2 regions of the Hydrogenophaga sp. UC242_50 genome follow, and region 2 is predicted to be linked to the other one. Evidence: riboswitches for the same ligand, from Rfam matches in the RefSeq annotation. Region 2 holds a riboswitch; the other holds the start of a gene.

What was found. A riboswitch is a leader RNA that binds a small molecule or an ion and turns the genes downstream of it on or off. The one in region 2 is predicted to bind S-adenosylhomocysteine.
Region 1: linked by a shared signal. The riboswitch ahead of ahcY (adenosylhomocysteinase) and the one ahead of metH (methionine synthase) in region 2 are both predicted to bind S-adenosylhomocysteine.

Annotation. Positions count from the first base shown of each region.
Region 1 covers NZ_CP170553.1:169,314-174,213, forward strand. The annotation lists gene ACFJGX_RS00905 (TlyA family RNA methyltransferase) at 1-247, opposite strand, end outside; gene ahcY (adenosylhomocysteinase) at 256-1,686, opposite strand; S-adenosyl-L-homocysteine riboswitch at 1,754-1,842, opposite strand; gene ACFJGX_RS00915 (HAD-IIB family hydrolase) at 1,945-2,745, shown strand; gene ACFJGX_RS00920 (MFS transporter) at 2,742-3,977, shown strand; gene ACFJGX_RS00925 (hypothetical protein) at 4,062-4,412, shown strand; gene ACFJGX_RS00930 (hypothetical protein) at 4,417-4,743, opposite strand; partial or broken gene uvrA (excinuclease ABC subunit UvrA) at 4,743-4,900, opposite strand, start outside.
Region 2 covers NZ_CP170553.1:628,151-633,050, reverse strand. The annotation lists partial or broken gene ACFJGX_RS03280 (OsmC family protein) at 1-93, opposite strand, end outside; gene ACFJGX_RS03275 (sulfurtransferase) at 130-1,020, opposite strand; gene ACFJGX_RS03270 (hypothetical protein) at 1,013-1,171, shown strand; gene ACFJGX_RS03265 (sigma-54 interaction domain-containing protein) at 1,262-2,866, opposite strand; S-adenosyl-L-homocysteine riboswitch at 2,934-3,030, shown strand; gene metH (methionine synthase) at 3,109-4,900, shown strand, end outside.

The DNA.
Region 1 (4,900 bases), 460 kb from region 2:
CGCTCACGTCCAGGCCGGTGTGGCGCAGCGCGCCTTCCAGCTTGAGGCCGCCGCGCGACACATAGCGCGTCTCCGCCGTGTCCAGCAGGCGCAGCTCGGCCGCGTCGCGCAGCTCCTCGCCGTTCTTGGTGACCGCTGTCCAGTCGCCACCCGGCGCACGCCATTGCACGCCCGCGGCGATGAGCCGCTGGGCCTGCGAACGGGTGGCGGCCAGGCCGCGCTCGACGAGCAGCTGGTCGGCCCGCATGGGCGCGATCAATACCGGTAGGTGTCCGGCTTGTACGGGCCGGCCTTGCTCACGCCGATGTAGGCGGCCTGCTCGTCGGTCAGCTCGGTCAGCATGGCGCCGACCTTCTTCAGGTGCAGGCGCGCGACCTTCTCGTCCAGGTGCTTGGGCAGCACGTAGACCTGGCCCACTTCGTACTTCTTCGGCTGCGTGAACAGCTCGATCTGGGCGATGGTCTGGTTCGCGAACGAGCTCGACATCACGAAGCTGGGGTGGCCGGTGCCGCAGCCCAGGTTCACCAGGCGGCCCTTGGCCAGCAGGATGATCTTCTTGCCGTCGGGGAACTTGACGTGGTCGACCTGCGGCTTGATCTCTTCCCATTCGTACTTCTCGATCGAGGCGATGTCGATCTCGTTGTCGAAGTGGCCGATGTTGCAGACGATGGCCTGGTCCTTCATCGCGGCCATGTGGTCGTGCGTGATGATGGATTTGTTGCCGGTGGTGGTCACGAAGATGTCGGCCTTGTCGGCGGCGTACTCCATGGTCACGACCTTGTAGCCTTCCATCGCGGCCTGCAGGGCGTTGATGGGGTCGATCTCGGTCACCCACACCTGGGCCGACAGCGCGCGCAGCGCCTGGGCCGAACCCTTGCCCACGTCACCGTAGCCGGCGACCACGGCGACCTTGCCGGCGATCATCACGTCGGTGGCGCGCTTGATGCCGTCGACCAGCGATTCGCGGCAGCCGTACAGGTTGTCGAACTTGCTCTTGGTCACCGAATCGTTCACGTTGATGGCGCGGAACGGCAGCGTGCCCTTGACGCTCATTTCCTTGAGGCGGTGCACGCCGGTGGTGGTCTCTTCGGTCACGCCGATGATCTGGCTGGCCTTGCGGGTGTACCAGGTCGGGTCCTGCGCGAGCTTGGCCTTGATGGCGGCGAACAGGCAGGTTTCTTCTTCGCTGGTCGGCTTGCTGATGACCGAAAGGTCCTTCTCGGCCTTCTGGCCCAGGATCATCAGTAGCGTGGCGTCGCCGCCGTCGTCCAGGATCATGTTGGGGCCTTCGCCTTCCGTGCCGGCGGCGCCGAACTCAAAGATGCGGTGGGTGAAATCCCAGTACTCGGCCAGGGTCTCGCCCTTGTGCGCGAACACCGGCGTGCCCTGCGCGACCAGCGCGGCGGCGGCGTGGTCTTGCGTGGAGAAGATGTTGCACGAAGCCCAGCGCACGCTCGCGCCCAGGGCCTGCAGGGTTTCGACCAGCACCGCGGTCTGGATCGTCATGTGGATGCTGCCGGTGATGCGCGCGCCCTTGAGCGGCTTGGCGGCGGCGAATTCCTCGCGGATGGCCATCAGGCCGGGCATTTCGGTTTCCGCGATGCGGATTTCCTTGCGGCCCCACTCGGCCAGGGAAAGGTCGGCGATCGCGCTGTCGGCGGTCGGGTTGTTCAGACGTGCATTCATGGTTCGCTCCGGAAAGGATGGACAAACCACATCTGGCATTGAGTCAAAAAGAACTCATCGCACGGGATGTGGATGAGCGTCGTTGCATGGATGGTCCGAGCCTCACGCCCCGCTGCTGAAGTGTTCAGTGGGGGCGCTGCAACGCTCCTCGGATCGCGCGATTCTACCGCAGCGGCCTCGATCTGCCCCCTGCCGCGCGTCGCCGGTGGCACCTGCGGCGCCCGGGGCCCTGTGCGACACTGCCCGCCTTCCATGCGCATGAATCCCCTCACCCTCTGGCCCGCCACGGACCGCGCCCGCATCCACGGCGTGCTGACCGACATCGACGACACCCTCACGACCGAGGGCGCGATCACCCCCGATGCCCTGGACGCCTTGCACCGCCTGCGCACCGCCGGCCTGCCGGTGTTCGCCATCACGGGCCGGCCCGCCGGCTGGAGCGAGGCCTTCGCGCTGGCCTGGCCGGTGGACGCCATCGTGGCCGAGAACGGCGCCGTGGCGCTGTGGCGCGGCGACTCGGGCGAACTCAGGCGCGACTACCTGCAGGACGCGGCCACGCGCGCCGCCCATTTCGCGAAGCTGCAGGCCACCGCGCGGCGCGTGCTGGCCGAGCTGCCGCAGGCCCGCCTGGCCACCGACAGCCCGGGGCGCGAGACCGACATCGCGATCGACCACAGCGAGTTCGCCCACCTGAGCGAAGCCGACATCGCCACGGTGGTGCAACTCATGAAAAGCGAGGGCCTCAACGCCACCGTGAGCTCCATCCACATCAACGGCTGGATCGGCGAGCACGACAAGCTGGCCGGTGCGCGCTGGATCGTGCGATCGCGCCTGGGCCGCTCGCTCGACGACGAACTCGACCGCTGGGTCTATGTCGGCGACTCGACCAACGACGCGCGCATGTTCGGCCATTTCCCGCACAGCGTGGGCGTGGCGAACGTCGCGCGCTTCTGGGGCGCGCTCACGCAACACCCGCGCTACGTGGCCGCGGGCGAGCGCGGCGCGGGCTTCACCGAGGTGGCCGACGCGGTGCTGGGCGCGCGGGCCGCGGGCGCATGAGCGAACACCCGCTGCCGCCCACCGGCCCCCTGCCGGAGCACCCACCCGCCCAGGCCCGGCTCGGCCTGGTCGCGATCTTCGGCTCCACCTTCTTCGAGCTGGTGGGCTACTTCATGCTCACGCCGCTGCTGCTGTTGCGCCTCAAGGGCGGCGGCGAATCGACCGCGCTGGCCGGTGTGTTCGCCGCCAGCGGCTGGCTCGGCGTGTTCTTCATGACGCCGTTCGCCTCGGCCATCACGCAGCGCCTGGGCCGGCGGCCCACGCTGTGGCTGGCCGCGCTGATCCCGGTGATCGCCACCGCCGGCTTCGCCTTCACGCCGCTGCTGTGGCTCTGGTTCGTGTTCAAGATCGCCGCCGGCATGGCCTCGGGCCTGCGCTGGGTGCTGGCCGAGGCCGTGGTGGCCGAGTTCTCGCCGCCCGGGCAGCGCGGGCGCTACGTGGGCATCTTCGAGACCATGGTGGGCATCACCTTCGTGGTCGGCCCGCTCATGCTGGCCTGGGTCGGCGCCGACAGCGACGCGGCCCTGTGGATCGCGCTCGGCTTCATGGCCATCGGCCTGGTCTGGAGCCTGCTGATCCCGCGCCTGCCCGACGCGGCCGACGCGCACAGCGCGAAGGTGGGCCTGTCGGGCGTGTGGCACGCGCTGCTGGCCCATCCGCTGATCATGACCGTGGGCTTCGTCGGCGGTTTCTTCGAAAGCGGCCTCACGTCCATCCTGCCGCTCTACGGCCTGGCGCTGGGCCTGGGCGCCACCGTGGCGGCGCTGCTGGTCTCGGCCAGCGGCCTGGGCAGCGCGCTCATGATGCTGCCGGCCGGCGTGCTGGCCGACCGCATGGCCCACCACCCGGCGCAGCGCTGGGGCGACGGCCACCGCGCGCGCCTGGCGATCATGCGGGTCTGCGCCCTGATCACCCTGCTGCGCAACCTTGGTCATCCCCTTCGTGGCCGGCACGCCCTGGCTGGCCGCGCCCGTGGCCTTCCTCTGGGGCGGCGCGGGCGGTTGTCTGTACACGCTGGCGATGATCGACATCGGCTCGCGCGAGGAAGGCATCACCCTGGTCAACAGCACCGCCGTGCTGGTGCTGTCCTACACCCTGGGCGGGGTGCTCGCGCCCGCGCTGGGCGCCGCCGCGCTGCAGTGGGCGCCCACGCTGGGCTTCCCGGCCCTGCTGCTGTCGGTCGCCGGCCTGGGCTGGTGGCTGTTGAGACGGACCGTTTCGGCCCCATCTGAAGGAACCCCACGCGGCTGAGGGCCTCCTAACCTGACAAGAGAAAGGATCTCCTCATCGCCATTCCCTGGCTGGTTGCCCTGAAAGTGATCCCCTGGGGGGACGTGATCGAACACGCGCCCACGGTGCTCAACGCCGCGCGCAAGCTGCTGGACCGCTCGAAGGCGCCACCCGCCGGCACGACCGCGCCGGTGCCGCTGGACCTGGGCGACGCCCCGCCCACCCTGGGGGAACTCAAGAACCGCCTGATCGAAGCGCGGCAGCTGATCGACCAGCAGGCCGCGGTGCAGGCCCAGATGGCGCAGACCCTGACCGAACTGGCCGAGCAGAACGCGCGCCTGGTGGGTGCCGTGGACCTGCTGCGCAAGCGCACGCGCCTGCTGATGGGGGCCCTGGCCGTGCTGGCGGTGGGCGTGGTCTGGCTGCTCGCGCGCTGAGCGCTCAGCCGCCGCGTTCGGCCTGCAACGCCGCGTCGCACCCCACGCCGGCCGCGATCCAGCGCCGCGCCAGCCGCTGGAACACCGGCGCCGCCCAGCGCCAGCGCGGGCCCAGCACGCCCCGCGCGTCGGTGATGGCGCCACAGCGGTAGACCGACAAGGCGCCGTCCCAGCGCAGCGCGTCGCACGCGCCCACGCGCTTGCGCGAAATCACCCGCCCCAAAGGACAAGGCTCGGCCAGGCAACACACCCCGCAGCCGTTGCACGGCGCGCCCAGAACCGGCTTGGCCGGCGCCTCGGCGTGGATGTGGATGACCTGGCCCTCGGGCATCACGTCCTGGCCAGCACCGGCCCCAGCACACGCCCGGTGTGCGTGTCCAGGCGCACCACCTCGTCGGGTGGCGCGGCGGCCACGATGCGGCCCCCGCCGTTGCCACCCTCGGGGCCCAGGTCGATGATCCAGTCGGCCTCGGCCATCACGTCCAGGT
Region 2 (4,900 bases):
GGCGGCGAGGCCGGCGCCGTCGATCGGGCGCAGCCACGCCTTCACGGTGGTGCTGGCGGGGGCGGTGGGTTCAAGGGTGTCGGTGGCGGACATGGGGTCTCCAGGGTTGAAAAACGGGAAGGGTTGAGATCAGGCGGCGAGCGCCAGGCTGGGCTTCTTGCTCGACTTCGCCAACGGCAGGCCGGTCTCGATCGGCAGGCTCTCGTCGCGCGACCACTCGTTCCACGAGCCGAAGTACATGCGCACGTCGCTGAAGCCGGCCTGTTTGAGGGCCAAGAAGGTGTTGGACGCGCGCGCGCCCTTGAAGCAGTAGAGGTAGACGGTGTCGTCGGGCGCGATGCCGGCGGTGGCGCACTCGGCCTTCACCTCGTCGGGCGTCTTGAACACCGGGCCCTGGGCGGACGGCTTCATGAAGCGGTACCACTCGACCCACTTGGCGCCGGGCAGGCGGCCCTTGCGCGGCGCGAAGTCCTTGCCGTAGGGCGAGGAGCTGTCGCCGATCCACTCGTCCACGTCGCGCACGTCGAGCAGCACGGTGTCGGTGCCCAGCGCGGCCTGCACGTCGGCCTGGGTGAGCATCACGTCGCTGCCCGCCAGCTCGGGGAAGGTGGCCGGCGTGGGCGTGGCGGCCTCGGTGGAGACCGGCAGGCCCGAGGCCTTCCAGGCGCTGAAGCCGCCGTTGAGCACCTTGATCCTGGGGTAGCCCAGCCAGGTCAGCAGGTAGTAGCCGCGGCAGGACTGGCCGTAGCCGCTGTTCATCGCGTCCTCGTAGAACACGGCGGTCTCTTCGCCCGAGAGGCCGGCGGCGCCCAGCGCGGCGGCGAAGGTGGCCTTGAGGGCTTGCAGGCCTTCGGGCGTGGAGGTGGCGAGGTAGGTGAAGACCTCGCGCAGGTTCACCGCACCGGGGATGTGGCCGGCGGCGTAGGTCTCGGCGTCGCGGGTGTCGATGACCACCACGGGTTCGGACGACTGCAGGGCCTGCAACTGGGCGGGGGCGATCAGGATGGCGTCGATGCTCATGGAAACCTCACGAAAAAAGCGGCCGGCGGGATTGCCTGCGGTGCCTTTTCGCAACCCGCGTGCCAGCCTCGTGAAGTTGCCTGAAATGGCTGTCAAGTCATTGTTTTCATTGAGTTTGATGCTATTGAAAATAGAGCGCTGCCATCCGTGACCAGATCCTTGTCGCTTCAATGTGTCGACACAATGTCGACGCATTGGGAGGTGCAAACCAGAGACACCGAGGAACCGGCTTCGCCGGGCCTCAGGTGTCGTCCCCCCTTCGGGGGGAAGGCGCCGAAGGCGGCGCAGGGGGGAGCTTCTTCATCCTGTAGGCGAACTGGCGCAACGTCAACCCGAGGCTTTGCGCCGCGCGCGACTGGTTGCCCTGGTGCCGGGCCAGCGCCTCGCGCAGGGCCTGCGCGCTGTGCGACTGCGCGCTCTGGTAGTCGCGCACCAGCGGCTCATCGTCGTCGGCGGTGGCCGCCGTGCCCTGGGGCATGAAACGCTCCAGCGTGGCGGCCGTCACCAGGGTGTGGTCGGCCAGCAGCACCAGGCGCTCGATCAGGTTGCCCAGTTCGCGGATGTTGCCCGGCCAGTCATGCGCTTCCAGCCGGGCCAGCGCGTCGGGCGCGAGGTTCACGTTGCGCTGGTGCGCCTGGTTGGCGCGGTTCACGAAGTGCAGGGCCAGCGCGCGCACGTCCTCGCCGCGCTCGCGCAGGCTGGGCAGGCGGATCGGGATCACGTTGAGGCGGTAGTACAGGTCCTGCCGGAAGCGCCCGGCCTGCACCTCGCGCGCGAGGTCGCGGTTGGTGGCGGCCACCAGGCGCACGTTCACCTTCAGCTCGCGCGTGCCGCCCAGGCGCACCAGCGTGCCTTCCTGCAGGGTTCGCAGCAGCTTGGACTGCATGGCCAGCGGCAGCTCGCCGATCTCGTCGAGGAAGATGGTGCCGCCGTGGGCCTGCTCGAACCAGCCCGCGCGCGCGGTGTTCGCGCCGGTGAAGGCGCCGCGCTCGTAACCGAACAGCTCGGACTCGAACAGCGTGTCGGGAATCGCCGAGCAGTTGACCTTGATGAAGGGCTGGTCGTGCCGGCCGCTGGCTAGGTGCACCGCGCGCGCGAACAGCTCCTTGCCGGTGCCCGACTCGCCCAGCAGCAGCACCGTGGCCTGCGACTGCGACACGCGCTCGAGCTCGCCCAGCGCCTGCAGCAGCGCGGGCGAGCGGCCGATCAGGCCGTAGCGGGCGCTGGCGCTGTCCAGCGCGCGGGCCAGGGCCGCGTTGCGCGCCAGCAGCTGACGCGTCTGCTCGGCCACCAGCTGTTCGAGCCGCAGCAGCTGCCCGGCCAGCGTGGCCAGGATGCGCAGCACCGCCAGATCGTCGTTGAGGTGGCGCTGGCGGCTGCGGATGCGGTGGCAGGCCAGCACGCCGATGGTGGCGCCGTTGACCTCGATCGGCAGCGCGATGAAGGCCACGGTCTGCGGCGGCAGGCGATCGCGCGGCACCGTGCGGAACAGGAACAGCGGTTCGGCGTCCACGTCCTGCACGATCGCGGGCAGGCCGGTGGCCAGCACGCGCCCGGTGATGCCCTCGCCCCAGCGGAACACGCCGCGCTGCACCTCCTCGGCCGTGAGGCCGTAGGCGTGGCGCACCGAGGCCGTGCGCTCTTCGCCCGGCGCGGCCTCGCCGGCCAGCACCATGCGGCCCCGGTTCAGGCCCAGCAATTCGCTCATCAGGTGCAGCATCTCGCGCAGCACGAAGGCCGGCGCCAGGCTGCGGCCCACCAGCTTCATCACTTCGCGCATGAGCAGCAGCTCCTGGGCGTGCCAGTCGGTTGCGGGGCTGTCGGGGTCGCTGGGGCTGGAAGGCATGGGCGCGGGGCAAGCAAACATCGCACCAATGGCGGGCGAAGCCCGCCCTGGCGAGCTAAAATCGCCGCTTCTCAAGGAGCGTTGCAGCGCCGGCGGGTTTTTCAGCCCTCACCGTGCGTCAGGCTTGAGTGGGCGCGAACAGGCCCAAACGGCGCTCACCGGTCTGTTTTTCGCAAACTGCCTTGGTGAGCCTCATGTCCTCCGAATCCGCTTCTCCGTCCCCGTCTTCCCCCGTGCCGCCGATGCTGCTCTCCGGCCTGGAGCCGCTGCGCATCGAGCCGGGCAGCCTGTTCGTCAACGTGGGCGAGCGCACCAACGTCACCGGCTCCAAGGCCTTCGCCCGCATGATCCTCGAGGGGCGCTTCGAAGACGCGCTGGCCGTGGCGCGCCAGCAGGTGGAGAACGGCGCCCAGATCATCGACGTCAACATGGACGAGGCCATGCTCGACAGCAAGGCCGCCATGGTGCGTTTCCTCAACCTGATCGCCGGCGAGCCCGACATCGCGCGCGTGCCGGTGATGGTGGACTCCTCCAAGTGGGAGGTGATCGAGGCTGGCCTGCGCTGCGTGCAGGGCAAGGGCGTCGTCAACTCCATCTCCATGAAGGAAGGCCTGGACGAGTTCAAGCGCCAGGCGCGCCTGGTCAAGCGCTACGGCGCGGCCGCCGTGGTCATGGCCTTCGACGAAAAAGGCCAGGCCGACACCTACGAACGCAAGGTCGAGATCTGCGAACGCGCCTACCGCGTGCTGGTCGATGAGGTGGGCTTCCCGCCCGAAGACATCATCTTCGACCCCAACATCTTCGCCATCGCCACCGGCATCGAGGAACACAACAACTACGCGGTGGACTTCATCAACGCCACGCGCTGGATCAAGCAGCACCTGCCGGGCGCCAAGGTCAGCGGCGGCGTGTCCAACGTGTCGTTCAGCTTCCGCGGCAACGACCCGGTGCGCGAGGCCATCCACACCGTGTTCCTGTACCACGCGATCCAGGCCGGCATGGACATGGGCATCGTCAACGCCGGCATGGTGGGCGTGTACGACGAGCTCGAGCCCGAGCTGCGCGAGCGCGTGGAAGACGTGGTGCTCAACCGCCGGCCCGATGCGGGCGAGCGCCTGGTGGAGGTGGCCGAGAGCGCCAAGGGCTCGGCCAAGGACGACAGCAAGAAGAACGAATGGCGCGCGCTGCCGATCCGCGAGCGGCTGAGCCACGCGCTGGTGCGCGGCATCAACGACTTCATCACCGAAGACACCGAAGAGATGTGGCGCGAGATCGAGGCCGGCGGCGGCCGCCCGCTCAACGTGATCGAAGGCCCGCTGATGGACGGCATGAACGTGGTCGGCGACCTGTTCGGCCAGGGCAAGATGTTCCTGCCGCAGGTGGTGAAGAGCGCGCGCGTGATGAAGCAGGCCGTGGCGCACCTGCTGCCCTACATCGAGGCCGAGAAACTGGCCCTGCAGGCGGCCGGCGGCGACGTGAAGCCCAAGGGCAAGATCGTGATCGCCACCGTCAAGGGCGACGTGCACGACATCGGCAAGAACATCGTCACCGTCGTGCTCCAGTGCAACAACTACGAGGTCGTGAACATGGGCGTGATGGTGCCCTGCCACGAGATCCTGGCCATCGCCAAGGCCGAGGGCGCCGACATCGTGGGCCTCTCGGGCCTGATCACGCCCAGCCTGGAAGAGATGCAGTACGTGGCCGGCGAGATGCAGAAGGACGAACACTTCCGCGGCCGGGGCATCCCGCTGCTGATCGGTGGCGCCACCACCAGCCGCGTGCACACCGCGGTGAAGATCGCGCCGCATTACGACGGCCCGGTGGTCTACGTGCCCGACGCCTCGCGCAGCGTGAGCGTGGCGCAGGGCCTGCTGTCCGACCAGGCCGCGGCCTACATCGCCGAGGTCAATGCCGACTACGAGCGCGTGCGCACCCAGCACGCCAACAAGAAACAGGTGCCGCTGTGGCCGCTGGAGCGCGCGCGCCTGAACAAGACGCCGATCGACTGGAAGGCCTACACGCCGCAGAAGCCCA